DNA from 3 places in the Gracilibacillus sp. Marseille-QA3620 genome. Region 1 is predicted to be linked to each of the others. Evidence: predicted binding sites of a transcription regulator. Region 1 holds the regulator's gene; each other region holds the start of a gene.

What was found. Region 1 encodes LexA, which represses DNA repair genes until DNA is damaged. Its sites were predicted from a motif close to CGAACATATGTTCG; they were not measured.
Region 2: the regulator LexA is predicted to act here: its motif matches at 5,519-5,532, upstream of addB (helicase-exonuclease AddAB subunit AddB).
Region 3: the regulator LexA is predicted to act here: its motif matches at 3,285-3,298, upstream of ACY8DX_RS01470 (malate synthase).

The regions. Positions count from the first base shown of each region.
Region 1 covers NZ_CM143102.1:1,981,248-1,989,132, reverse strand. The annotation lists gene tkt (transketolase) at 419-2,422, opposite strand; gene ACY8DX_RS10095 (DUF896 domain-containing protein) at 2,566-2,796, opposite strand; gene ACY8DX_RS10090 (YneB family resolvase-like protein) at 2,873-3,523, opposite strand; gene yneA (cell division suppressor protein YneA) at 3,613-3,930, opposite strand; gene lexA (transcriptional repressor LexA) at 4,095-4,721, shown strand; gene ACY8DX_RS10075 (nucleotidyltransferase domain-containing protein) at 4,867-5,577, opposite strand; gene ACY8DX_RS10070 (GNAT family N-acetyltransferase) at 5,574-6,158, opposite strand; gene ACY8DX_RS10065 (DEAD/DEAH box helicase) at 6,400-7,885, opposite strand, start outside.
Region 2 covers NZ_CM143102.1:995,664-1,003,548, reverse strand. The annotation lists gene addA (helicase-exonuclease AddAB subunit AddA) at 1-1,966, opposite strand, end outside; gene addB (helicase-exonuclease AddAB subunit AddB) at 1,959-5,438, opposite strand; gene ACY8DX_RS05080 (SDR family oxidoreductase) at 5,598-6,383, shown strand; gene ACY8DX_RS05075 (GNAT family N-acetyltransferase) at 6,432-6,842, opposite strand; gene ACY8DX_RS05070 (VOC family protein) at 7,005-7,436, opposite strand; gene ACY8DX_RS05065 (hypothetical protein) at 7,623-7,885, shown strand, end outside.
Region 3 covers NZ_CM143102.1:255,760-263,644, reverse strand. The annotation lists gene ACY8DX_RS01480 (glycosyltransferase family 2 protein) at 1-1,162, shown strand, start outside; gene blaOXA (class D beta-lactamase) at 1,402-2,211, opposite strand; gene ACY8DX_RS01470 (malate synthase) at 2,378-3,232, opposite strand; gene ACY8DX_RS01465 (amidohydrolase family protein) at 3,597-3,869, opposite strand; gene groL (chaperonin GroEL) at 4,056-5,687, opposite strand; gene groES (co-chaperone GroES) at 5,748-6,032, opposite strand; gene ACY8DX_RS01450 (CPBP family intramembrane glutamic endopeptidase) at 6,358-7,080, shown strand; gene ACY8DX_RS01445 (YdiK family protein) at 7,077-7,295, shown strand; gene ACY8DX_RS01440 (redox-sensing transcriptional repressor Rex) at 7,314-7,885, opposite strand, start outside.

The DNA.
Region 1 (7,885 bases):
CTATGACTTCGGCTGACTTCTTGTGATTCATCGAGATGTCACCACTTCGATTGTGCTGGCTCGTTCTCATTCAACTCACACTGCACCCTCACAAGACCTCCCCTGGTAAGAGCGAAAACTTTCCTCCCATGTAACTGCTAGATTTACTGGATAGGTTTCGGGCAGTATTGGACTTCGTCTTGTCTTGCAGACTCATCCGACCTAAGCCAGCCTTGTATCTAGTTTCTGTTCGTCAGTTCAGGAGTTTGCGTCCAGCTTCCTTCAGCCACTACCTCACGATAGCCACCTTGCTTTTCGCTAACAGTTCCTACTGCCAAGCCTGTAGTGGACTTGCACCACCAAGTTTTCGCCCATGCAGGGCGCACAAGAAAAAGCCGTCCTGTGGGCTTATACCACGCTGGACGGCTTTTCATCGTGCTTATTTCAACATGTCTTTTACGATGGAAACCACATTGGATGGTGTGAAACCGAATTTCTCCATCAATAGATCTCCTGGTGCAGATGCACCGAAGCGGTCCATCGTAAGTACGCGGCCTTCATCGCCAGTGTAACGTTCCCAGCCGAAGGAAGTGCCAAGCTCGATTGCCAAGCGTTTCTTAACGGATTTAGGAAGGACAGATTCCTTGTATTCCGCAGATTGCTCTTCGAAGCGGTCGAAGGACGGGATGCTGACAACAGATACATCAATACCTTCACCAGCCAATACGCCTTGGGCTTGAACAGCAAGGCCAACCTCAGAACCGGATGCAAGAAGGATTGCATCTGCTTGGTCTTTCTTAGCAGGAGATACGACATAGGCACCCTTTTGAACGCCCTCTTCTGCCAATTTAGCAGACAATGGCAATGTCATGAGGTTTTGGCGGGATAGAACAAGCGCCGTTGGTTTATTCTTGCTAGTAAGCGCCGCTTTCCAAGCCGCTGCCACTTCATTGCTGTCAGCTGGACGGATCAAGGAAACATTCGGCATTGCGCGCAAGGCCGCAAGATGCTCGATTGGCTCATGTGTCGGACCATCTTCCCCTACTGCGATACTATCATGTGTGAACACATAAGTAACAGGCAGGTTCATAAGCGCAGCCAAACGGATAGCTGGACGCAGGTAGTCAGAGAAGACAAAGAATGTACCGCCGTACACATGGAGTCCTCCATGAAGCGCCATACCATTCAACGCAGCACCCATTCCAAATTCACGTACACCAAACCAAATGTTGCGTCCATCATAAGCTCCTGGAAGGAAATCCTTCTCGCCATTCAGCATCGTTTTGTTTGAACCAGCCAAGTCAGCGGAACCTCCGAATAAGGATGGTACATTTTTCGCAATGGCGTTCAGCACTTCGCCGCCGGAATTACGTGTTGCAACAGCCTTGCCTGCTTCATAAACGGGAATGTCTTTATCCCAGCCTTCTGGAAGCTCACCATTGATAGCTGTTTCAAGCTGAGCAGCAAGCTCTGGATACTCTTCCTTATAGCTTGCGAATAATTGGTTCCATTCCTCTTCTTTCTTAGCGCCTGTTTCAATAACTGTATCTTTGAATGTCTCATATACTTCTTCAGGTACATAGAAGTCTTCTTCGAATGTCCATTTATAGTATTCTTTCGTCAGCTTCATTTCATCTTCGCCAAGCGGAGCGCCATGAACGGCAGATTTACCGGATTTATTCGGTGCTCCATAACCAATGACTGTTTTGACTTCAATCATAGTTGGACGATCAAGATCTGTTTTTGCCTCTTCCAGCGCTTTGGCAATCTCACTCAAATCATTGCCGTCTTCTACACGGATATATTGCCAGCCATACGCCTTAAAGCGGTCCGCTACGCTTTCAGAGAAGCTCATGCTCAATTCCCCATCAAGGGAGATGTCATTTGAATCATATAGAACGACTAAACGGCCAAGCTTCAAGTGTGCAGCCAATGAAGCTGCTTCTGCAGATACGCCTTCCATTAAGTCGCCATCTCCACAGATGCTGTATGTATAATGGTCGACTACTTCATAGTTCTCTTTGTTGTAAGTTGCGGCTAAATGACGTTCAGCCATTGCCATCCCAACAGCCATTGCAATCCCTTGCCCTAGTGGACCAGTCGTTGCTTCAACCCCGCGAGTGTGGCCATATTCCGGGTGGCCAGGTGTTTTAGAATCCCATTGACGGAAATTCTTGATTTCTTCCATATCAAGTCCATATCCGGATAAGTGAAGAAGACTGTATAAAAGCATGGATCCGTGCCCTGCAGATAACACAAAACGGTCACGGTTGAACCATTCTGGATTATTTGGATTATGGTTCATGAAACGAGTCCATAATGTGTAGGCCATAGGCGCAGCGCCCATCGGCATCCCTGGGTGACCAGAATTGGCTTTTTCGATTGCATCAATTGAAAGTGTACGAATAGCTGTAATCGCTAATTGATCCTTTTCAGTAAACATAGTCAGTCTACATCCTTTCCGATTAACATACTTCAGTCTTACTATAAATGAAACAAAGTTATATTGACAACATTATTTACCCAATTCTACAGAATTGACAAAAATTTCAACGAAGAGTGGAAGCTCCTACTATCTCTTACCCATTAATGAAGTCTTTTATTGCGGATTTGCTTAACCTTTTCCGGTGTCACGTCATTTCCTTCTGGGTCAATGATGGTTACTCCCTCAATTGTCTTTCTCATGGAAGCACGGAAAGCCTCTAAATATTCAGCGCGCAGCAAGGATTGTTCCTTCGCTTCCTCTGTTGTAAGGCTGCCTTCCTTCGCCTTCTTGGATAATTCATTAATTCGATTAATTTTGCTTTTTGGCAGCATGTATATTGCTCCTTTTCCTAAAAAATCAATTACTGACATCGTATAGAAAAACCGACACTATTTCAAGAAGTATCTATTATACATGCTTTTGTTTTTCGGCATGCTCCGCATAGCGGCGATGAACCGTTGCTTTTGAGACCTCATAGCCTCTGCGATTTAAATTCTCCGTAATCTCGGCAAATGTCAGCCCTTTGATTCTTAGGGCGATAATCTCTTGGATTGGGACCTCTGAACGCTCCCTGCCGCCGCCGACATGCTGATTCGACAAATTCTTGGCAGGGTTGTAGCCATTCTCTATAGCCCGCTTCATCCCCCTGCGAATCTTGCTGTTTTGCAGCTTGCGCTGATATTCCTCAACAATGCTGATGATCTGCAGGAGCATGGCATCTGTTTCAGACACTTCAAGCTCACCGTTATGTGTCACGGTATATAGCTTAATGCCCTCCTTATAGATGCAGTGCATCAAGGCAATCTTCGCGTTCCCCCGGCCTAGCCGTGTTTCATCCTGAATAAGAAGCCCTTCTATTTCTTTATTGCGCATTTGCTCGAGCAGGACCAGGATTCCCTCCCTCTCCAAGTCATAGCCGCTCGCCTGCTCCTTCTCAATCGTGACGACCTCAAAGCCTTTCATTGCGGCAAGCTGGGTTAATTCCTGCTCCTGTCTATCAAGAGAGGTCTCCTGTGTGCTCTTTTCTGTACTGACCCTGCAGTAAATTCCAACCTTCATTTCTCTCACCATTCTCTATAATTTCTTCCTGAGATATGCATGGAAGGCCGGAACGAATGCCCCGGCCTTCACTAGTCTCATTATAGCGTTTATTCTTTATTTGAGTCTGCCAAATGCAGGATATCCGCATTCTTTTCAATCGGAAGGATAATCGTTTGGCCTTCTTTAATGTGGGTAGTTTGAAGTTCATTAGCCTCTCGAACCCATTTGACAAATTCCGTCGTAGACATATTCGCATCCTCGTACTGCTCTGCCATAGCCCATAACGTATCTCCGCTCTCAACCGTCACTTTCATATATTGATCATCGCTCTTTTCAAAATTCGTGACAGTCGCCAATAAAATCAAAAGAAAAAGTCCAACCGTAAAAATGATGGTATATGAGTAAGAAGACCAAACGTGTTTCATATGTAAAAATCCCTCCACAAAATAAGAATATATGTTCGCCTTTCGTAAATTCAGTATAAACCGAACAAATGTTTCGTGTCAACAAGAAAAATCGAACTTATGTTTGTACTAGTGTTCCCCTCATGATATAATAACGACAAAGATCAGATAAAGAGGTGCGGGAGATGACAACAAAACTATCAAAGCGACAGCAAGATATTTTACTATACATTAAAGAAGAAGTTCGGACGAAGGGGTATCCGCCTTCCGTAAGGGAGATTGGGGAAGCAGTCGGACTTGCCTCAAGCTCAACCGTTCACGGACACTTAGCTCGGCTGGAAAGCAAGGGACTCATTCGACGTGACCCAACGAAACCGCGTGCCATTGAGATTCTTGATATGGATCCGCATGATCATATTCCAAAAGCAAACTCCGTTAGTGTTCCTCTTATTGGTAAGGTTACAGCAGGACAGCCTATCACCGCGATCGAGAACATTGAGGAGTACTTCCCACTACCTGAGCATATGGCACCGGCAGATGAGAACGTGTTCATGCTTGAAATCATGGGAGACAGTATGATTGAAGCCGGCATCCTTGACGGCGACTATGTGATCGTCCGCCAGCAGCATACAGCCAACAACGGCGAGATTGTCGTCGCTATGACAGAGGATGACGAGGCAACCGTTAAACGTTTCTTTAAGGAAGAGAATCATTTCCGCTTACAGCCGGAGAACTCTATGCTAGACCCCATTATCCTTCAAAATGTCAGCATTTTAGGAAAAGTCATCGGCCTATACAGAAATATTCACTAATCAAGAGCCAGCCTATTAAACGGCTGGTTTTTTCCTTCAGTTGCTAGATTCTTAGTAGACTATATGAATGTTTACTAGAGTTTATGCAGCATAACCGCACAAAAAAATGCTTGAGATAAGCTCAAGCAATGTGCTTCTTCCTATTCTATTTTCCTAGTGAAAAACCCTCGAACAGCCTTCCGCCATACGGTTCAAGTATACTGGCTGCTGCCCTTTCAATCGGTTTCGTGTCATCCGTTTTATAGAAATAATCAAAAGCTTCCATAAAACCATCCGCCAATTCTTTATCATACTGGGACAAAGAGCGAATCATCCATTTAGATGAGCCCGTCCATTGCCTATTTGTCCTAAGCACAAACTCGCTCAATCGTTCAGCCAGACTCCCAGCGATAAAGATGCGTTCCCCTCGATTTTGACTTCCTATTAAATCATCCAATAGATCTGTGATAAAATACCGCTTGTATGTAATCGTATCCTGTGTCCACACCTCTGGGCCATTCATTAGCAATGCCTTTGCCTCTTCCTGAATCTTCATCAACGCTCCCATATCCTTCAACACCGTTCCCTCAGCTATCATTCGCGGCAAGGAAGCCCTTCCGTCCCGGCAATCACGCTCGAAATAAATCTGATAAGAGGTCAAATTATGGACAAATACCTCAATGGGCCAGCCAAAATCGATGAATGACTCACGATAGGAGTGCTGGAGACGGTCATCAAAAACGATGATATCCAAATCCGATGTCTCTGTCACTTCCCCGCGAGCTGCGCTGCCGGACAGGATTGCTCCGTGACAATCCGGGAAATATTTCTCGATAATCCTCATAGAAGCGCTTAACGGGTCCAGTCGTTTATTCATTTCTTTCTCCCTCCGCCTCTAGCATCGTACTCCTCTCGCAAAATGGAATACAGCTTCAAGTCATGATGTTTTCCCTTAGCGAACAACCCTTTCCGAATAATGCCTTCATAGCTCATCCCAGCTTTCTGCATCACCCGCTCAGAGCCTGCATTTTCTGTAGAGCATCGAGCCTGGATACGCACTAAATCCATTTCCTCAAATCCAAACTCAATCACTTTTTTTGCTGCCTCTGTCGTGATGCCTTTTCCCCAGTAATCACGTGATAGGACATAGCCAATCTCCCCCACTCGGTTACGAATGTCCCATGAGATGAAATCGATTGTCCCAATCAGCTTGCCGTTCTCTTTCCATTCCATTCCCCATGGAGCGAGTTCCTTATTCTCATATTTCCCTAAGGAAAACTCCATAAATTCTCGGGTATCTTTCAATGATTGATGCGTGTTCCACGTCACGTATTTCGTGACCTTAGGGTCAGAGCCATACTCAAACACATCTTGCGCGTCGTCCTTCGTCAGCTTTCTCAATAACAGCCGTTCCGTTTCTAAAGCAGGAAATGAACCGAACACATCCTCCACCTTCACTGCCCACACCTCACCCTCTTTTCTCTCATTATAAAATATTTTTGAAAAAACCGAAAAAAGCAGCACCCACAAAATTCATGGAATGCTGCTTTTTGTTTATCCCGCATTTACGGACCGTAAAACTCCCACTAACCTGCAGGATCATCGAGATGCTTTCGTGAGAGGTCAACTGTCCATAAAAGCCCAATTGGCTCAACTAACCATCCACGGGGGAAAAACACTCACGGATGGTCGTTTCACTTTATCTAAAGTTTCTGCCCCGATAATGATGCCTTTGCAGCAGCCTGTCATCATAACAGGATTGGCAAATATTATAGGGGTACTCACCAGGCAGTGACTTGCCGCATGATCGGCATTTCTTCTGATATTTCTTCACATCTGTCCGGAGCTTTGAGTGAGCACGTGTACTGATTTCTTCCCGGATCCGCTCCCAATAATAGGCCTCCGTTTTCCGTCCCAGCCGGTAAAGGAACAATAAATGAAGGCCGATGGATTTATAGGAAAGCTCCAATTCATCCAGTGTATCCTGCTTCATAATGGGCTCTGGCAGGTCTGAGTTATGAATGACGGCCTTCATGTTGGCCATCCATTGCCGCACCAATGCTGGTTCATTGCTTGAGAACGGAAGATGCAGGAATCCGTATAAATCACTTGGCGAGAACCGTCGTTCAATATCGGTGTTTCGGATATGCTCATACAACTCCCGTTCCTGAGTCAGCGGCGCCTTCTTCGTCCCATGTGGATTTTTGAATTCTCCCCATAGGTAGAAGAAATGCTCAAGGGAAGAATGATAGCGGGCAAACCGGTCAAACACCTGCTGGGTCGGGGCAATCGTGAAGGTATTGATCGACTTATCCTCATCCTCTAAAAGTCTTGTCATGACGTCAATTTGCGAGGTAAAGGCAACCAAACCGACGTTGTAGAGACCCTTCCTGCCGGCACGTCCAGCTAGCTGCTTTACTTCCTGGGAGGTGAGCATCCTTCTTCTCGTTCCGTCAAATTTCTCGTTTTCAAGGAAGACGACACGGCGGATTGGCAGGTTTAATCCCATTCCGATGGCATCCGTTGAAACGATGACCTTTGATTCCTTATCAATGAATCGCTTCATCTGCTTAGCCCTTGTCTCAGGGGGCATGCTTCCGTAGATGATGCTGACCTTATGACCGTCCCTTTCCAGTCGGGAGGCTGTCTGGAGCACCTTCGCGCGTGAGAAGACAATCAAGGCATCCCCTTGCTTCACATGAGACAGCTTAAACGGTTTTTCCTCCACCTTAAGAGGGACATTCCGGTGATATTCATGCAGCTCCACATCATTTCCCTCAAGCATGTTCAATAGCATCTTTTTCGCGCTATGGCTTCCAATGATATGGACCTCCCTCGCATGAGCCTTTTGAATGGCACGGTACCAGGAGAAACCACGGTCTTTATCGGCAATCATCTGCGCCTCATCTATGACCATCACGTCATAATAATCCTTCTCATGGAACATCTCGACTGTGCAGGAGAAGTGAGTCGCATCCTCCATATGCTTCTCCTCTTCCCCAGTCTTCAGGGCACAGGAAATACCCTCGCTTCTTAACGCCTCATAGACCTCGAGCGCGAGAAGCCTCAATGGAGCCAAATAAATACCAGTAGGTGCGGCCTTCATCTGTTTCAATGCCTGATATGTCTTGCCGGTATTCGTTTCTCCGATATGAAGCACATACCGCGTATTTTGATAAATGGAG
Region 2 (7,885 bases), 990 kb from region 1:
GCAATACAGAGGCAAGCGGGATATCCTGATATGGATTATCGATGACCTGCAGCAAGGAAATCATGATTGCTACTTCAGTCGCCTCAAAATAACCAGTCGATAGATCTGCATAGACCGGGATTCCCTGTGCCCTGAACTCATCCATGATGGCTGGTGCCCATGGCATGGAACGAAGCAGGATGACAATGTCCCGATAAGTAATATTACGGTACGTTTTTGTTTTCGCATCATAGATTTTGCGGCGTTCCTCGATCAATGTTTTAATGATTTCCGCCATCTGCCTTGCTTCCAGAAGGACGGCTTCCATATCCTCATCCTCTTCGCCGTCAGCCGTTTCCATCGTCTCCTCTGATTTATCAATCAGATAGAGCTCAATGGGGTACTCCTCTTCCTCCGGATAAGCCGCTCCCTTTTTCAGCTCAGCCGCTTCATCATAATCAATCTCACCAACCGTTTTGCCCATGAGCTGCTTAAATAAGAAGTTCGTCCCGGCAAGCACCTCGCGCCGGCTGCGGAAGTTTTTGTTCAAGTCGATTTTCATTCCGCTATCTTCCGGCACGGGCAGGAATCGGCCGTATTTACCCATGAATAAATTCGGTTCGGCAAGACGAAAGCGGTAAATAGACTGCTTCACATCCCCGACCATGAACATATTGCCTGCAGCTTCTCCCTCTTCGGTCACAAGCTGCAGGATAGTTTCTTGGACCATATTCGTATCCTGATACTCATCGACGAGCACTTCCTTGAACTTCTTCCGGTACTCAAGGGCAACATTGCTTGGAATCCATTCCCCATTTTCTTTTGTTGCAAGGATTTCTAAAGCCATATGCTCAAGGTCTGAGAAATCCACGATGCCTCGTTCAAGCTTAGCTTGCGTGAATCTTTGCTGGAATGCTTGAACAAGCCGCGCAAGCGTGATGACATACGGTTTCATGTCTATCATGTCCTTGATGAAGCTCTCTTCTTTCCTGAAGAAGAGGTCATCAGCAATCGCCTTAATGGACTTCTTCACATTATCGCGAATCGTTTTCGCCCGCTTGGCAAGAGCTTCATCGCATGTGCCTTTACGGATGGATTTTGCCTTTACGAAGGCTGCCCCATTAAAGGCTTCAGACATCGCTGACCAGCCATTTTGCACGGATTGCCAAAGGCTGTCAATCACAGTCTCATCCGCCTTGAAGGTTTCCCCCAATGCAGCCGGACCCTCAGGGAGAAGGGTTAATTGGTACCCCTCCTCAATCATTTCCTTCGCTGCTTGAAGACGCATGTTAATATCAAATTCAAGCACCGGATAAAATGGCAGCTCCTCAATCTTCGCTGACGGGTCGACATTATACATGTCAGCCAAACCATTCAGCCATGCACTAGGATCAGGATTAGAGCGGGCAAAATCATCGAGCCTGCGGATAATTTCCAAGATGGTCCGGTCGCTTCGGTCATCTGTAAAAGCATCAACAAGTCGGAAAAAGTCCTCATTATCTGGAATGCCATACTCATCCTCAAGCATGTCCTCTAATGCCTCATCTCGAATTAGCTCCATTTCTGTCGCATCGCCGATTCGAAAGCCAGGGTCAATGTCGAGCAAATAATAATGGCTTCTGACAATCTCCAAGCAGAAGGAGTGAAGCGTGGAAATGGAAGCCTTATTCAAAAGCCCAAGCTGTTTGCGTAAATGTCTTGAACCAGGCTGGCGCTTAATTTCCTTTTCTAGCGCCTCCGCAATCCGGTGGCGCATCTCAGCAGCTGAAGCATTCGTAAAGGTTACTATTAATAGGCGGTCAACATCGAGTGGCTTCTCCTCAGAAATGACCTTCTTTATAATCCGCTCAACAAGGACGGCTGTCTTCCCGCTCCCGGCAGCGGCAGCAACAAGGATATCACTGCCGTCTGAGGCGATGGCCTTCCACTGGTCATCTGTCCAAAGCGCATCAGCGGGCTTTTTTGGCAACGGTGTTCGTTCATTCATCTGCTTCTTCCTCCTCTCTCAATGCAGTAAAGATGGCATCCTTCTTAGCTGGTTTTAATATTCGATAATCATTGCTCTCAAGAGACGGGTCAAATTGGCAGACGGTTTTATACTGGCAGAAGGTGCAAGGCATCTTATTCTGCAGCCGGTATGGTTTAATGTCTGAGACCCCGCTTGTGATAGCTGTTCCGGTATCTGTATAAATCTTCTTCATATGCTTGCTCAGAAGCGAGAACTCCTCTTCGCTCGCAATTTTGGAGGCGGCAGTGAACGTTCCATCCTTCTTGAAACCTGCAGGTACAATCAGTGATTCTCCGCCCTCTAAATCAGAGTCCATCATCTTGACGACCTCATCATCGCCAAGCAAGAGGCCCTTCATCTTGAAGCTCTTGAATACTTCTCGTTCTATTTGTTCAAGCGTATAGACGCCATTATTCTTAATCATTGGGTTATGGACGTGGAAGTACAATACCCCGGCAGGCTTTGCCTGTTTACCGACCAACAGCGGTGAATGTGTGACAGCAATATCCAAGTAAGTCAGCATCTGCAGGGCAATCCCATAATAAATCTCCGTGAAATTCAAATCCTTGGAGCTCGATTTATAGTCAACGATACGCAAGTACGTTCCATCTCCAACATCAGCCCGGTCCACTCGGTCAATCCGTCCGGCAAGTTCCATCTTCGTTCCATTCTTCAGGGAGAAGGTTAATGGCGGCAAATCTCCCCGCTTCCCGAAACCAAGCTCCAGCCCAATCGGGGAGAACTGGCTGTTTCTTGCCTGACCACTCAAGGTGATGGATGCCCGGCCGACAACATGCTCGAGCTTCCTCTTCAAATAATGGAACCGGTTCGAGGATAATAGAATTTCATTTTGCAGCTTTGGTGCCATCAGTTCGACCGCCTGGCGGGCAAGCTCTAAGCATTGCTCCTTCGTCATTGCTCCCCAAGTCGTTCCAGTTTTGATGATTTGTTCTGTCATCCACTGAAGCGCTCCGTGGAACATCTCTCCTATATCCGGCGCTTCTAGCTTGTACACTTCACGTTCGCGCAGCCGGAGTCCGTGGGATGTGTAATGAGCAAATGGACAGCTGTTAAAGAGTTCCATCCTTGAGACGCTTCCCTGGATGGTTTCCCCGTATAATTCCTGAGCCTTCTCATCAGGAATCTTCTTCGCCTTGTTCTCATAGGACAAAGCAGAGAGAACGAAGGCCGCCTGGTCTTTCATTGGACCGTCCTGGCGGTATTCATTGTAAACATCCCACCAAATATCAGAAACAGGATAATTTTTCTTCTTCTGCAGCAGCTGGCCGGCAAGGAACGATAGTGTCGATCTCGTATGAACGATATACTCAAGCTGGAGCTCATCACTCATTTCTGCCGGGTCATGAACGAAGAAGGTTTCTTTATTATGGGCAAATAAATCCTTGATTCGCTTGATATAGGATGAGGCGAGGAGCTGCTTGCCCTCATCATCTGCAAGCGGATAGGAGTAATACGTATAATCTGATGCGAGCAAGAATGCTTTATACGCAGCAAATTCCTCATCCAAAAGCTTGGTCTTAGAGGTCGGCGCAAGCTTCAGTCCAGCAGACTGCAGTGTTTCACGGTCCGCATCTGACAGGATGCCCTCGTCACTCATTCTCGATGGGATGACGCCTTCATTTAAACCGGCAATAAAAGCAATCTTCACGTTTTGTGGACGTGATAAATCGAGATTCGTGACAACGACTTGGTCAAGTGACGGCGGGATTAAGGAGAAATTCAGCGTTTCAATCCCGCTCTCCATAATCGCCGTGAAATTCTTCATCGTGATCGGCCTGTCACCGGCAATCTCGACAAACTGGTCAAGCAAATCGATGACACTATTCCACGCTTGTCCATGCTCGGCCGCATTGGTGAGCTGCCCTTCCTCTTCTCCCATTTCCGCAAGCCTCTCAAGCTTGGCTGGTACAGCCAGCTCATCAAGATATTGATAGAAGGCTTGGGCATAGTCAATTCCGAGCTTCGCCTTCTTAATTCGGTTCATGAGACGGCGGAGCGGTTCAGCTACCTCTTCCTTGATGGCATTGATTTCTGCTTCCATCTTTAATTCTGCATCGGTCTGAACCGTATCGACTAGTTCAAGGCCGCGATTACGTTTATACGTCCAAGTCTGCTTTTTCGTCCAGCGGTCCCCGTAATATCCTCTTGAGAGCACATAGTTTTCAAGAACAGCTGCCTTCTCGCGCGCTTGTTTCAAATCGGAGCCTTCGGCAAATAATAAATCCGTCTTAATGGCCCTGAAAACCGGCTCATACCGCCAGTTTGTCGAGAGAATCTCCATCGTGGAGCGAATAAGTTCAATAAGCGGGTGATTGAGCATCGGCCTCTTCTCATCAATGAAGAAAGGAATGCCGTAATCGGTGAATACGGTCTCCACTACTTCTGCATACTCCCCACTGTTGCGCGTTAAGACAAAAATATCCCGATAACGATACCCTTCACGTACCGATTTCAGAATTTTCCTTGCGATGCCCTCTACCTCTGCACGGCGATTGCCGGATGGACAGAACTCAAATTGAGCCTCCCCTTCAAAGATAGGGGCCGGACGGTTCGCGAACCATTGATCCAAATGCTGCATAGATTCATTCTCAATAAAACGATGCGGCTCAACAAATAGGCGATCCTCTTCAATCGGCACGCCATTATCCTGAGCAATCTGGTAAAGATCAAAATACGTCTCTCCTGTCATGCGGAACAGATGGAGAGGGTCCGGCATCTCGCTCTTGAATGGCTGATCAAGCGTTAAGGAAACCGTCACATTGCGGCAGGTTTGCATTAAGCTTGCCAGGATGCCGTATTCCTGTGTCGTAAAGCTGTAGAATCCATCCACATAAATCTCTGCATTACGTAAATAGGAGGATTCCGGGATTTTCTCCATCAGCAGGGTGAAGTAATCCTCTGTATCGACATATTTGCCTGTAAGTTCTTGTTCAAAGCCCTCATAAATCGCTGTTAAGTCATCCAGCTTGGAGCGAAGAATCGGTGACAGCTCTCCTTCTGATTTCTCCGCCATTTCAGCAGGCGTAAGGCAGTAACGCTTGCATTCCTTCAGCATCTCGTTTAGCTGAGCGATAAAGCCCTGCTTATCGCTGGAGCGCTTAAAGGTCGTCAGCTCATCCTTCTTTTCCTCGAGGATTTTGCGAATAACCATATTGACCCCGACATTGCTCAAATGCCGGCGCCCCATCCCGCCTGTCTCCTGCAGAATCTTCCAGGCGAGACGGCTGAAGCTGAACACCTGGGTGCGGATCATCCCGCCAAGTCCAGGTGTGTTAATCAGCTCAAGCTCAGCCTGAAAGGTCATTTGGTCTGGTACGATATATATAATAGAAGGACCTTCTGGATCTTCTGCCAGCTTGGTCCGAATTTCATCTAAAATGGCCGTGGTCTTCCCCGTGCCTGTTTTACCAATATAGAATTGTAAAGACATTTCTCAACTCCCCCTTTACATACCTATCGTCTATTTTACCATATCACCTCTTCCGCTCACGCATTCAAACCCCAAAAATGCAAACAAACATTCTGTTTTTTATTTCCAGCAACAGGGAATTAGGGAAGTGTACACAAAACCCCATTAGGAGGAAATCGAATGAGCAAAAGCATACTCATCACCGGAGCAGGTACCGGACTCGGTCGTGGAACAGCCTTTGGACTGGCACAGGCAGGCCACCGCGTGATTGCAACCGTTGAAATCACCAGCCAAGTCACCTCTTTACGAGAAGAAGCAAAGGAAAAGGGAATTGAGCTTGAGGTTATGAAGGTCAATATTAATGACCCAGGAGATTTGAGGGCAATGGAGCATTGTGATTTTGACATATTCGTTGCCAATGCCGCACTAGGCGAAGGAGGACCGATTGCTGAGATTCCAGTCCAGCGTCTGAAGGATTTATTTGAGACAAATGTATTCAGCACCTTAAAAACGGCCCAAATTGCTGCACGAAAATTTGTGCAAAAGCAATCCGGCAAAATCGTGTTCGTCAGCTCGATTGCCGGCTTAAGTGCCGCTCCTTATCTCGGTCCCTATTCGGCCACAAAACATGCTCTTGAAGCCATCGCCCAATCCATGAAGGAAGAACTGAAACCATTCAGTGTCCAGGTTGCCACCATCAATCCCGGGCCATACAAAACCGGATTCAATGACCGCATGGTTGAGGAACCGTGGAAATGGTACGACCCTAAGATTCACTTCACCACGCGAGAGCAATACGCCAAGGGAACCGAGGTGTTCGAAAAGCAATTTGCCCCTGAGGATATGATTGCGAAAATGGTTGAGGTCATCCCGGCCGAGCATCATGCCTTCCGCACCGTCTGGCCCGAAAGCTCTGAGAAGCAAGTCAAGGATTATGAACAAAAGATATGGGAAGATACGATTTAGACAAAATGAAAACGCCAGCGGGATCAAGGTATTCTCCCGCTGGCGTTTTTATTTTTCCCACTCTGGCATCGTGATTCTATATCCGCTGAACGAGCGGAATCCCAGCTGTTCATAATAGGTTTTGGATGTTGAACTGGCCAGCAGCTCCATCCGCGTCTTCGGATAGAAGCTATGGGCATGCTTCAGTAGGGCTTTTCCAATACCACAGCCGCGGTACTCCTTCTTCACAAGCAGCTCGCATACATAAAGGGTGACCACCCCATCTGTAAGACCGCGCATATACCCGGCCATCACTCCATTACATTCAGCTACGAAGGCGACATCAGAATGTTTCCAGGCAGCTTTTGTCTCCTCGGATTTCCCTGCTAGATTCGTCCATCCTTCCTCTTCATTTAACTGCTGTATATGGAAGAAATCCTTTTCTTCAAACCTTCGAATATACATTTGCTTCGGCTGCATAACGGCACCTCCGTATTTTGATGGCCAAAAATAATTCTATTGGTCCACCCAATGCAATCTCACTTTCCAATTATCTTCTCAATCATCAGCCCTACTCTAGATTATCCCGTTTGCAGAATAAGAAACCCGGCCATCTGGCTAAAGACAGAATCAGGAGAGAGATTAAAAAGAAATCATCGCACCGCGTTCATCAAATACGGATTCCGGATTCCACGCAATCTCCCAAAGATTGTTTTCAGGATCCGCAAAATAAGCTGTTCTCCCGCCCCAGAAGGCATCACTTGGTTCTCTTAAAATATTGCCGCCCGCTTTTCTAATCGTATCAATGGTTGTATCCACTTCCTCAGGTTTATTGACGTTGACAGCAAAGGATACTCCTCGAAAGGTATCTGCATTTTGATTTATTTCTACTCCCGCATCCTTAGCCAATTCCTCAATAGGAAACAGGGAAAGCAGGACGCCTGCCGTTTTAAAGACAGCGTAATGATCAGAGCTTGTCCCCGTTTCTTCCCAACCTAATTTTTTGTAAAACGAACGTAAATCAGGCACATTGGTTGTACCAATTGTAATCAAGCTAACCCTTTGCAAAACCATTAATAGTCCCTCCTCTTTGTTTTAAATACCATCTTCAACACAATGGTTCGTTAATCCTTCTTTCTGCCATTCCAATCTTCCGTTAACCTGCAAAAGGAAATGAACACCTGTTTCGTTACTGTACCTCCACAAGCAGGAAGAACCATCCATTTTATCGAATAAAAATGAGAGAAAGGAGGATTACTCATGAATTATCTAAATTTATTCCTTGCAGCCGGTATCTTAGCCGGAATTGGCTGCTATGCCATGACTTACTATATATCCAAATTGATTTCCCCGCTTTATCGATCGCTTATGGTCGGCGGGGCAGCCGTCATGCTTTTGTTGGCAAGCATTGCCCTCATCGGTGGATGGGATGGCATTCCGTTTGGTTTCATGGCCATCGGCATTGGCATCGTCAGTGTCTTGCTCGCTCTGACTATTCGCTTTCCGCTCATCAAGCGAATCGG
Region 3 (7,885 bases), 1.7 Mb from region 1:
AGATGATTGGTTTCATCCAAATGGTTTGAAGGCACTTAGTGACATCCTAGAAGAAACAGGAGACACCTATGCTGTCGGCAAAACGATAAAAGTTAGTACACATGGCGAAAGCATTATTGGAGAATGGCAATCCAATAAAGAAAGAAGACGCGTGTCTCCTTTTGACATCCCATATTTCTTCTATCATATGGGACCACATGCTAGAATGATGAGAACCTCTCTTCTACATGACCACCATATCGGGTTTCCTGAAATGAAGTTCGCTGAAGATAAGTTATTCTTCTTCGATGTTCTATTAAACAGTCCATCCGTTTCAACAACAATGGAACCGATCTATTATGTAAATCGTTTGGACGACAATAATCAATCTCTCACAAAAGTAACCAGTGTTCTTGATAAAAGAGCTTCTGACTTAAAAGTAATTCAACACATCAAAGACCAACACCTTCCTGTTCATCAAGAGAAAGTACTACTCAATCGGATTTATGAATATGATTTCCTGCGTACCTTTGACAGCATGGCATTCGTCAATTCCACGGAAAAGGAAAAGTTCTTTGAACTGCTTGAACAGGCGTATCAAACAACACAAGACTTATCCTATAACTTTCTCGACCACATCGAGCATCCGACATACAAGCTCGCAATGGAGCTATATGTTGACGGACGGACAGAGGAATTCACCAAACTGTTCACCTGGATGAAAAGAGATAAGTACAATAAATACATCATTCAAGATGATATCGCCTATTATGAAGTACCATTCTTAACCGGTAAACACAAGCTACTCGAGATTCCTATGTATGTAAGAGCGCTAGACTCTTATTATGCGGATAAAAAATTTATCCAACATATAGAAATCTTTAGCAGAAATATAAAGCAAATCAATTCCGTCCTCATCCGGGATAGAAACCGAATTGATAATGACCTGGAATGTGAATTGAAATTTGTTCCTGGCTCTAACTCAATCGCTTACTTTGAAGTTGATATTCCAGTTATCGAACAGTTACAGAACTCCTCCTTCACTTTGTTCCTGAAGTATGCGGACTATAGACTATCAAATATTAAGAAGATTAACAAAACAAAAATCAACTACAAAAATAAAACGATAGAATTCTACATCACTATCGCAAATAATTTAGGACTTTCATTAAAGGATAAATAACTGAATGATACACCCAAGAGGGCTGTTCCACTAATCCCTTTTGAATTATGTAACTAGAGATGTCAAAAGGCAGAAATATTGTATTTAACAACATTTCTGCCTTTTATTTATAACTGGTAACTGTCCATTCATCTCTCTTCTCAATCTCTCTAGTATCACTCACTATCACAGCTTCATTGCCGGCTATTTCATGCTGACATAAGGCCCATCCATGGTTATATGATCTTTAGCAGGCTCACTCACTCACCCATCAATCCATACTTCTCTAAGATTTCCAATGTAATCCCCTTAGCATCTGCACTCGTGCCATCAATATTTGCCGCAAAGCTGTATGCCCTCTTATCGTTCTTAATAAAACCTACATACCAGCCTATGCCGGACCCTTGTCCTGTTTTCCCGTAAAGGATATAGTCATCCCCTTCATCCTGAATCATCATGCGTTTAACAGTCTTCATGACATCCTGGTCAAAGGGAAGTTCCTCTCTATAAAGGCTTTCTAGGAATTCAACCTGCTCTACTGGCGAAATCTTAAGCGAGCTGCTTAACCAGAACTGATCAATTCCTCCGCTGATATCTTCGTTTCCATAAGATATCTTATGCACCCATTCATCCATTCGATCCATCCCTATATCACGCGCCATCGCCTGATAATACCACACGACAGAATTCCTCATGGCAGACCCAAGCACATGATCCTGATTCCAGACCGGAATTTCCCTTTCGATTCCATCCCAATACTTAATATCATATTCATCCTCTACCGCTCCAACCTGGAGCCCAATCAATGAATTTGGCACCTTGAAGGTAGACTGAGGAGCAAATCGCTCATTAGCTCGGCTCTTGTTATACACAAAGGTCTTCTCATTTCTCAAATCCCGCAATACGAATGTCCCGTTAATATCCTTAAAATATTCTTCCACCTTAAAATCCTTTACCTTTGAATTCCCTTTAGCTGCACCTGCTTCACTAAGCGGTTGACCATTCGCAAATGACAGAAAAACAACACTAATCAATATCAATATGACGTACAGACCCTTTCTCTTTTTCATCATTCATTCACCTCTCGAAGTGTAGTTTTGGTCCTTTATGTACTATTCGATAAAGCAGCAGACAATCCTTTTTTTGTAAAATAGCCAACTGTACGAGGTCAAAAAAAAGAAGCCTCCCACAAGTTACTTGAACTCATGAGAAGCTTCTCTCCATTCATTTAGTTTTCTAAGCACGCATTAATACGCCATTCCGCTTTGGTATCTCCTGCTCAGCTATCTGATTCATTTTACAATAATGGTCAAAAAATTGTTGTGCCAGCTCTCGCTCATTTGGATCCCTTTTCAATGAAATGATATCAAGCAAGATTTGAGCCATCCATAAATTATCGAAATAACGGTATTTCCCTGTATTCCATGTCATTTTATCCGGAGATTTTTGATTAACATAATACTCCCAGAAGCGAAGCTGATCTGACTCCTCTTCGGTAAGCTGGATTCTGTATTTGGAATGAGCAGGAATAGTCCCATCCTTACAAAGCTTGCCGATAAATTTTTCATTTACCATATAGACGCCTAAAATACGTCTGTCTTTTTCAGGCATGCCGGGGTCGATTGCCGTTAACAGGACCGCACTATTTTGGTGCAGGCGGACCGGCTTGTTCGGATTCCCCTTGTTACTGCCACTTTTTATGACCCCTGAAAAGACTCTCCACTCTGAAAAGGCAAGATTTCTCTCTTCTTTATCACACCAAAAAACCATTTGTGATTCAGGATGGAGCTTATGATTTTTCATTAGTTTTTCGTGTTCTATTCGAAGCTCTTGTTTTTTTTGCTGCAGCTTTTTTTCCTCTTCCTTTTTCCATTCTTCCTCTCTTCGTTCATCTTCTTTCTTTTGTATAATTTTCTCGAGTGACTCCGCATCACTCTTATCATGTATTTTTAAGTGCTTTCCAAATACATCAGGGAAAACAAATAGTTTATTTTCTGATTCGAAATTTATTTCAATGCTAGAATCATTATGCTTAACGATACTTCCCATGCCAAAACGCTTGTGTGTAACTTTCTTATTGATCAGATTCATTATTCAAGTCCTCCTTGAGAATAAAAACTTGGTTACCGAGAATTTTAAAGCTCACACAATTGTTTGACTTCTTTCTTCCGTTTATAAAAGGATATAAAAAAACGTATCCAAATTCTATCTTCACACGGTTCAACGGAATTTGAAATACGGATAATAAACAACTGTAAGACTATTATAACATTTTTTACTAAATAAGCAAATTTATTATTGACATAATATTTTATTTTGAGTTAAAATTAAATTTTATTATCTACAAAAACATAAAATAAATCATACTATATAACAAATAATCACATTAACAAGAGCGTATATCCCCTCGGATATACGCTCTTATTTGGAGAAACTAATCAAAGAGAGAGGACGATCATTCGATTATCTCTCTTATCCCATTGCTTAACGCCATGCTATTGAATCCGCACTGTTCCATGGCCAAAGCAAGCTCTTCTCTTAATTGCTTGATATCAAAATCGATCAATCGCTTCCCTGCGATGAAGACATCTCTTGCATTGCCGGCATTCGCAGAGTATACCAACGCTGAATAAAGGTCAAAGATAGGAAACATATTAACAGCATCTGTTTCTACTAGGATGAAATCGGCTTGTTTCCCTGCTTCAATCGAACCAATCTGCTCCCCCATCCCTAACACCTTTTGGCTTGGTGCCTGTCACTCCCCGATATTTGTCGAATACCCCTTCAAACCTAAAGAAGCATCCCGCAAGTTTTTCAACTTGTGAGATGCTTCTTTGAATGAGGTAGACAGAGGAACTTAGGCTTAAACCGCGGCGTCCTGCCGCGAGACTTTAGCCACCACGTCCTGTGGAAGTTACATCATGCCGCCCATTCCGCCCATGCCACCCATGTCAGGCATTCCGCCGCCAGCGTTTTCTTCTGGCTTGTCAGCAACAACTGCTTCAGTTGTTAAGAACATAGCTGCAACAGATGCTGCGTTTTGAAGTGCAGAACGAGTTACTTTCGTTGGGTCAACGATACCAGTTTCAATCATGTTTACCCATTGGCCGTTAGCTGCGTTGAAGCCGATGCCGATTTCTTCGCGTTTTAAACGGTCTACAACAACAGATCCTTCTAGGCCTGCATTGAATGCGATTTGGCGAACTGGTTCTTCTAGTGCACGAAGAACGATGTTTACGCCTGTTTGCGCGTCGCCTTCTAGTTCGATTTCAGCTACTTTGTTGTACACACTTACAAGTGCAGTACCACCACCAGCTACGATACCTTCTTCAACAGCGGCACGAGTGGAGTTAAGTGCGTCTTCGATACGAAGTTTGCGTTCTTTTAGTTCTGTTTCAGTAGCGGCGCCAACTTTGATAACGGCTACACCGCCAGCAAGTTTAGCAAGACGCTCTTGAAGTTTTTCTTTATCGAATTCAGAAGTTGTTTCTTCTAATTGTGAACGGATTTGGTTGATGCGAGCACCGATTTCGCTTGTTTCGCCAGCGCCTTCGACGATTGTTGTTGTTTCTTTCGTTACAACAACTTTTGCAGCGCGTCCAAGAGAATCTAGTGTCGCGGATTTAAGGTCGCGTCCTAGTTCTTCTGTGATTACTTCACCGCCAGTTAATGCAGCGATATCTTCAAGCATTGCTTTACGACGGTCGCCGAATCCTGGAGCTTTAACCGCTACAGCATTGAATGTTCCGCGAAGTTTGTTCACAACAAGTGTTGCTTGCGCTTCACCTTCAACATCTTCTGCGATCAACAATAATGGTTTGCCTTGTTGAACAACTTGCTCAAGGACAGGAAGTACTTCTTGGATGTTGGAAATTTTCTTGTCAGTGATTAAGATGTATGGATTTTCAAGGACTGCTTCCATTTTGTCAGAGTCCGTTACCATGTATGGAGAAGAATATCCGCGGTCGAATTGCATACCTTCAACAACATCTAGCTCAGTTGTGAATCCTTTAGATTCTTCGATTGTGATAACGCCGTCGTTGCCAACGCGTTCCATCGCTTCAGCAATCAATTGACCTACTTCTTCGTCAGCAGAAGAGATTGCCGCAACCTGTGCGATAGAAGCTTTGCCTTCGATTGGTTTAGAGATAGCTTGTAATTCTTCGATTGCAACAGAAACAGCTTTCTCGATTCCTTTACGTACGCCCATTGGGTTAGCGCCAGCAGTTACGTTCTTTAATCCTTCACGAATCATCGCTTGAGCAAGAACAGTCGCAGTTGTCGTACCGTCACCAGCGATTTCGTTTGTTTTGCTTGCTACTTCAGCAACAAGCTTCGCACCCATGTTTTCGAATGCATCTTCAAGCTCAATTTCTTTCGCGATTGTTACACCATCGTTTGTGATAAGCGGAGAACCGAATTTCTTCTCAAGTACAACATTGCGTCCTTTCGGTCCAAGTGTAACTTTTACTGTATCAGCTAATGCGTCAACCCCGCGAAGCATAGCGCGGCGTGCTTCTTCACTAAATTTAATGTCTTTAGCCATTCGTAAATTACCTCCTCAAAATTTTGTAGTATGATATTTTTTAACCGACATTAGCTTTGCTTATCCGATTACAGCTAAAATGTCGCTTTCACGTAAAATTAAGTATTCGTTGCCTTCGTATTTCACTTCAGTACCTGCGTATTTAGAGAAGATAATGTGGTCGCCTTCGGATACTTCCAATCCTACACGCTCCCCATTCTCAAGGACACGGCCTGTGCCTACCGCTACGATTTTGCCTTCAGATGGTTTTTCTTTGGCAGTGTCAGGTAACACGATGCCGCTTGCAGTTTTCTCCTCTTGTGCGACAAGTTCAATCACAACGCGATCTCCTAGTGGCTTTAACAAGTAAAACTACCTCCTTAAAGTTATCTCCATTTTTATTAGCACTCATTAGGTATGAGTGCTAACACAATTTATATATTAAATAAAGACTATCTGATTTGCAAGAGATATGAGCGAAAATTTTAGAAAATTTTATAAGGTCATTTTCTCCGCTTTCACTTGGGCTAGTATACCCCTTTGCAGGGCAGATTATGTTATATATAAAGGGAAAAGTTTTGCAATTGTACCTAAGGGGGAAAAACGGGTAGAATGATGGTGTAGCTTTTTCGTATTGGGCTGACATTAAGCCCGCTTGATTTGGATACTTGTCATTAAAGGAGTTTTGTCTTTGAAGAAAAATTATTGGCTGATTGTCCTTATATACGTTGCCATGCAGCTATCGAGCATTATCGGTCTACCTCTAATGGGATGGATTCTGCCGAACTTCGTGGCCGAGGATCAAGTAGCCATCTATTCAGTCGTCTATTGGATTATTATCAGCTTCTTCATTGCCCTCATCATTACGTTATTCTTCTTGAGGAATGAGCGTAATGAAATGGAACGGTGGGAGCGTATGCCGCTTGGCAGTTCTCTTGCATGGGCTGTCGGAGGAATCTTCCTTGCCTTGATTGCCCAGGCTGTTGCGGGTACGATTGAACAGCAGATTTTCAACATTAAGGGAGAATCTGAGAACACAAAGAATATCCTCGCCTTAATCGAGATGTTTCCAGTTGTAATTCTAATTACTTCTGTCATTGGACCCATTTTGGAGGAAATCGTGTTCCGGAAGATTCTATTCGGGGCACTATTATATAAGCGGTTTGGGTTCTTCCTTAGCGCTTTAATCAGCTCAGTTATCTTTTCACTTGCACACGGCGAGCCTGAGCATACCTTGCTTTATTCAGCGATGGGCTTCACATTCGCCTATCTCTATGTCAAAACAGGCAGAATTATTGTGCCAATCATTGCGCACGTTAGCATGAATACACTTGTTGTCCTCCTTTCCACCTATTCAGGTGATTTAATCAAAGAGATGGAGAAGGCACAAAGTTTTATCGGAGGTTTATTATGAGACGATCACCGTTGTATATGGCAACGATTTATTTCATCCTGGGGGCTGTGTTTATCTTTTTCGCAGTCCAAAATGTAACAAGGAGCGGCTGGGATTTCTTTACTTACTTCCTGGTCATCCTGGCAACGCTTGATATTGGATCCGGTATTCGCTTTATCGGTATCCACCGCAAGATCAAGCAAATGAAAAACGAACAGCAGCCAAAGAGCAAATAAAGCAGAAAATCTCGAAGTTTATTCTTCGAGATTTTCTGCTTTTTCGTCTTCTTTTATTTCTTCGTTTCCACCAGAAGGATAATGCTTTAAGAAATAAACAAGCGATTGAAGCTCTACAGCCAGGTCAATATGATGGACCCGAATGGAATCTGGTACACTTAAACGTGCTGGCGTAAAGTTCAGTATGGCTTTCACATTTGCTGCCACAAGCCTGTCCGTAATAGGTTGAGCCGCTTGGGCTGGTACCGTTAAAATAGCCACCTTGATATTTGAGTTTGCGAGCTTGCTCTCAAGTGCATCCATATCAAAGATTGGCACGTCCCCGATGAAGGTTCCCACCTTCTCAGGCGATACATCAAAGGCAATTTCAATCTTCGTATTATTATTCTTCATGAAATTATAGTTCAAGAAAGCAGTCCCCAGGTTCCCGACACCAATCAGGGCCACTTGAGTGAGCTCATCCTGGTCTAGTGTCTTACGGAAGAAGGACAGCAAGTAATTGACATTATAGCCGTAGCCTTTCTTTCCTAGCGCTCCGAAATAGGAGAAATCTCTCCTGATTGTCGCGGAATCGACTTTGACGGCCTCAC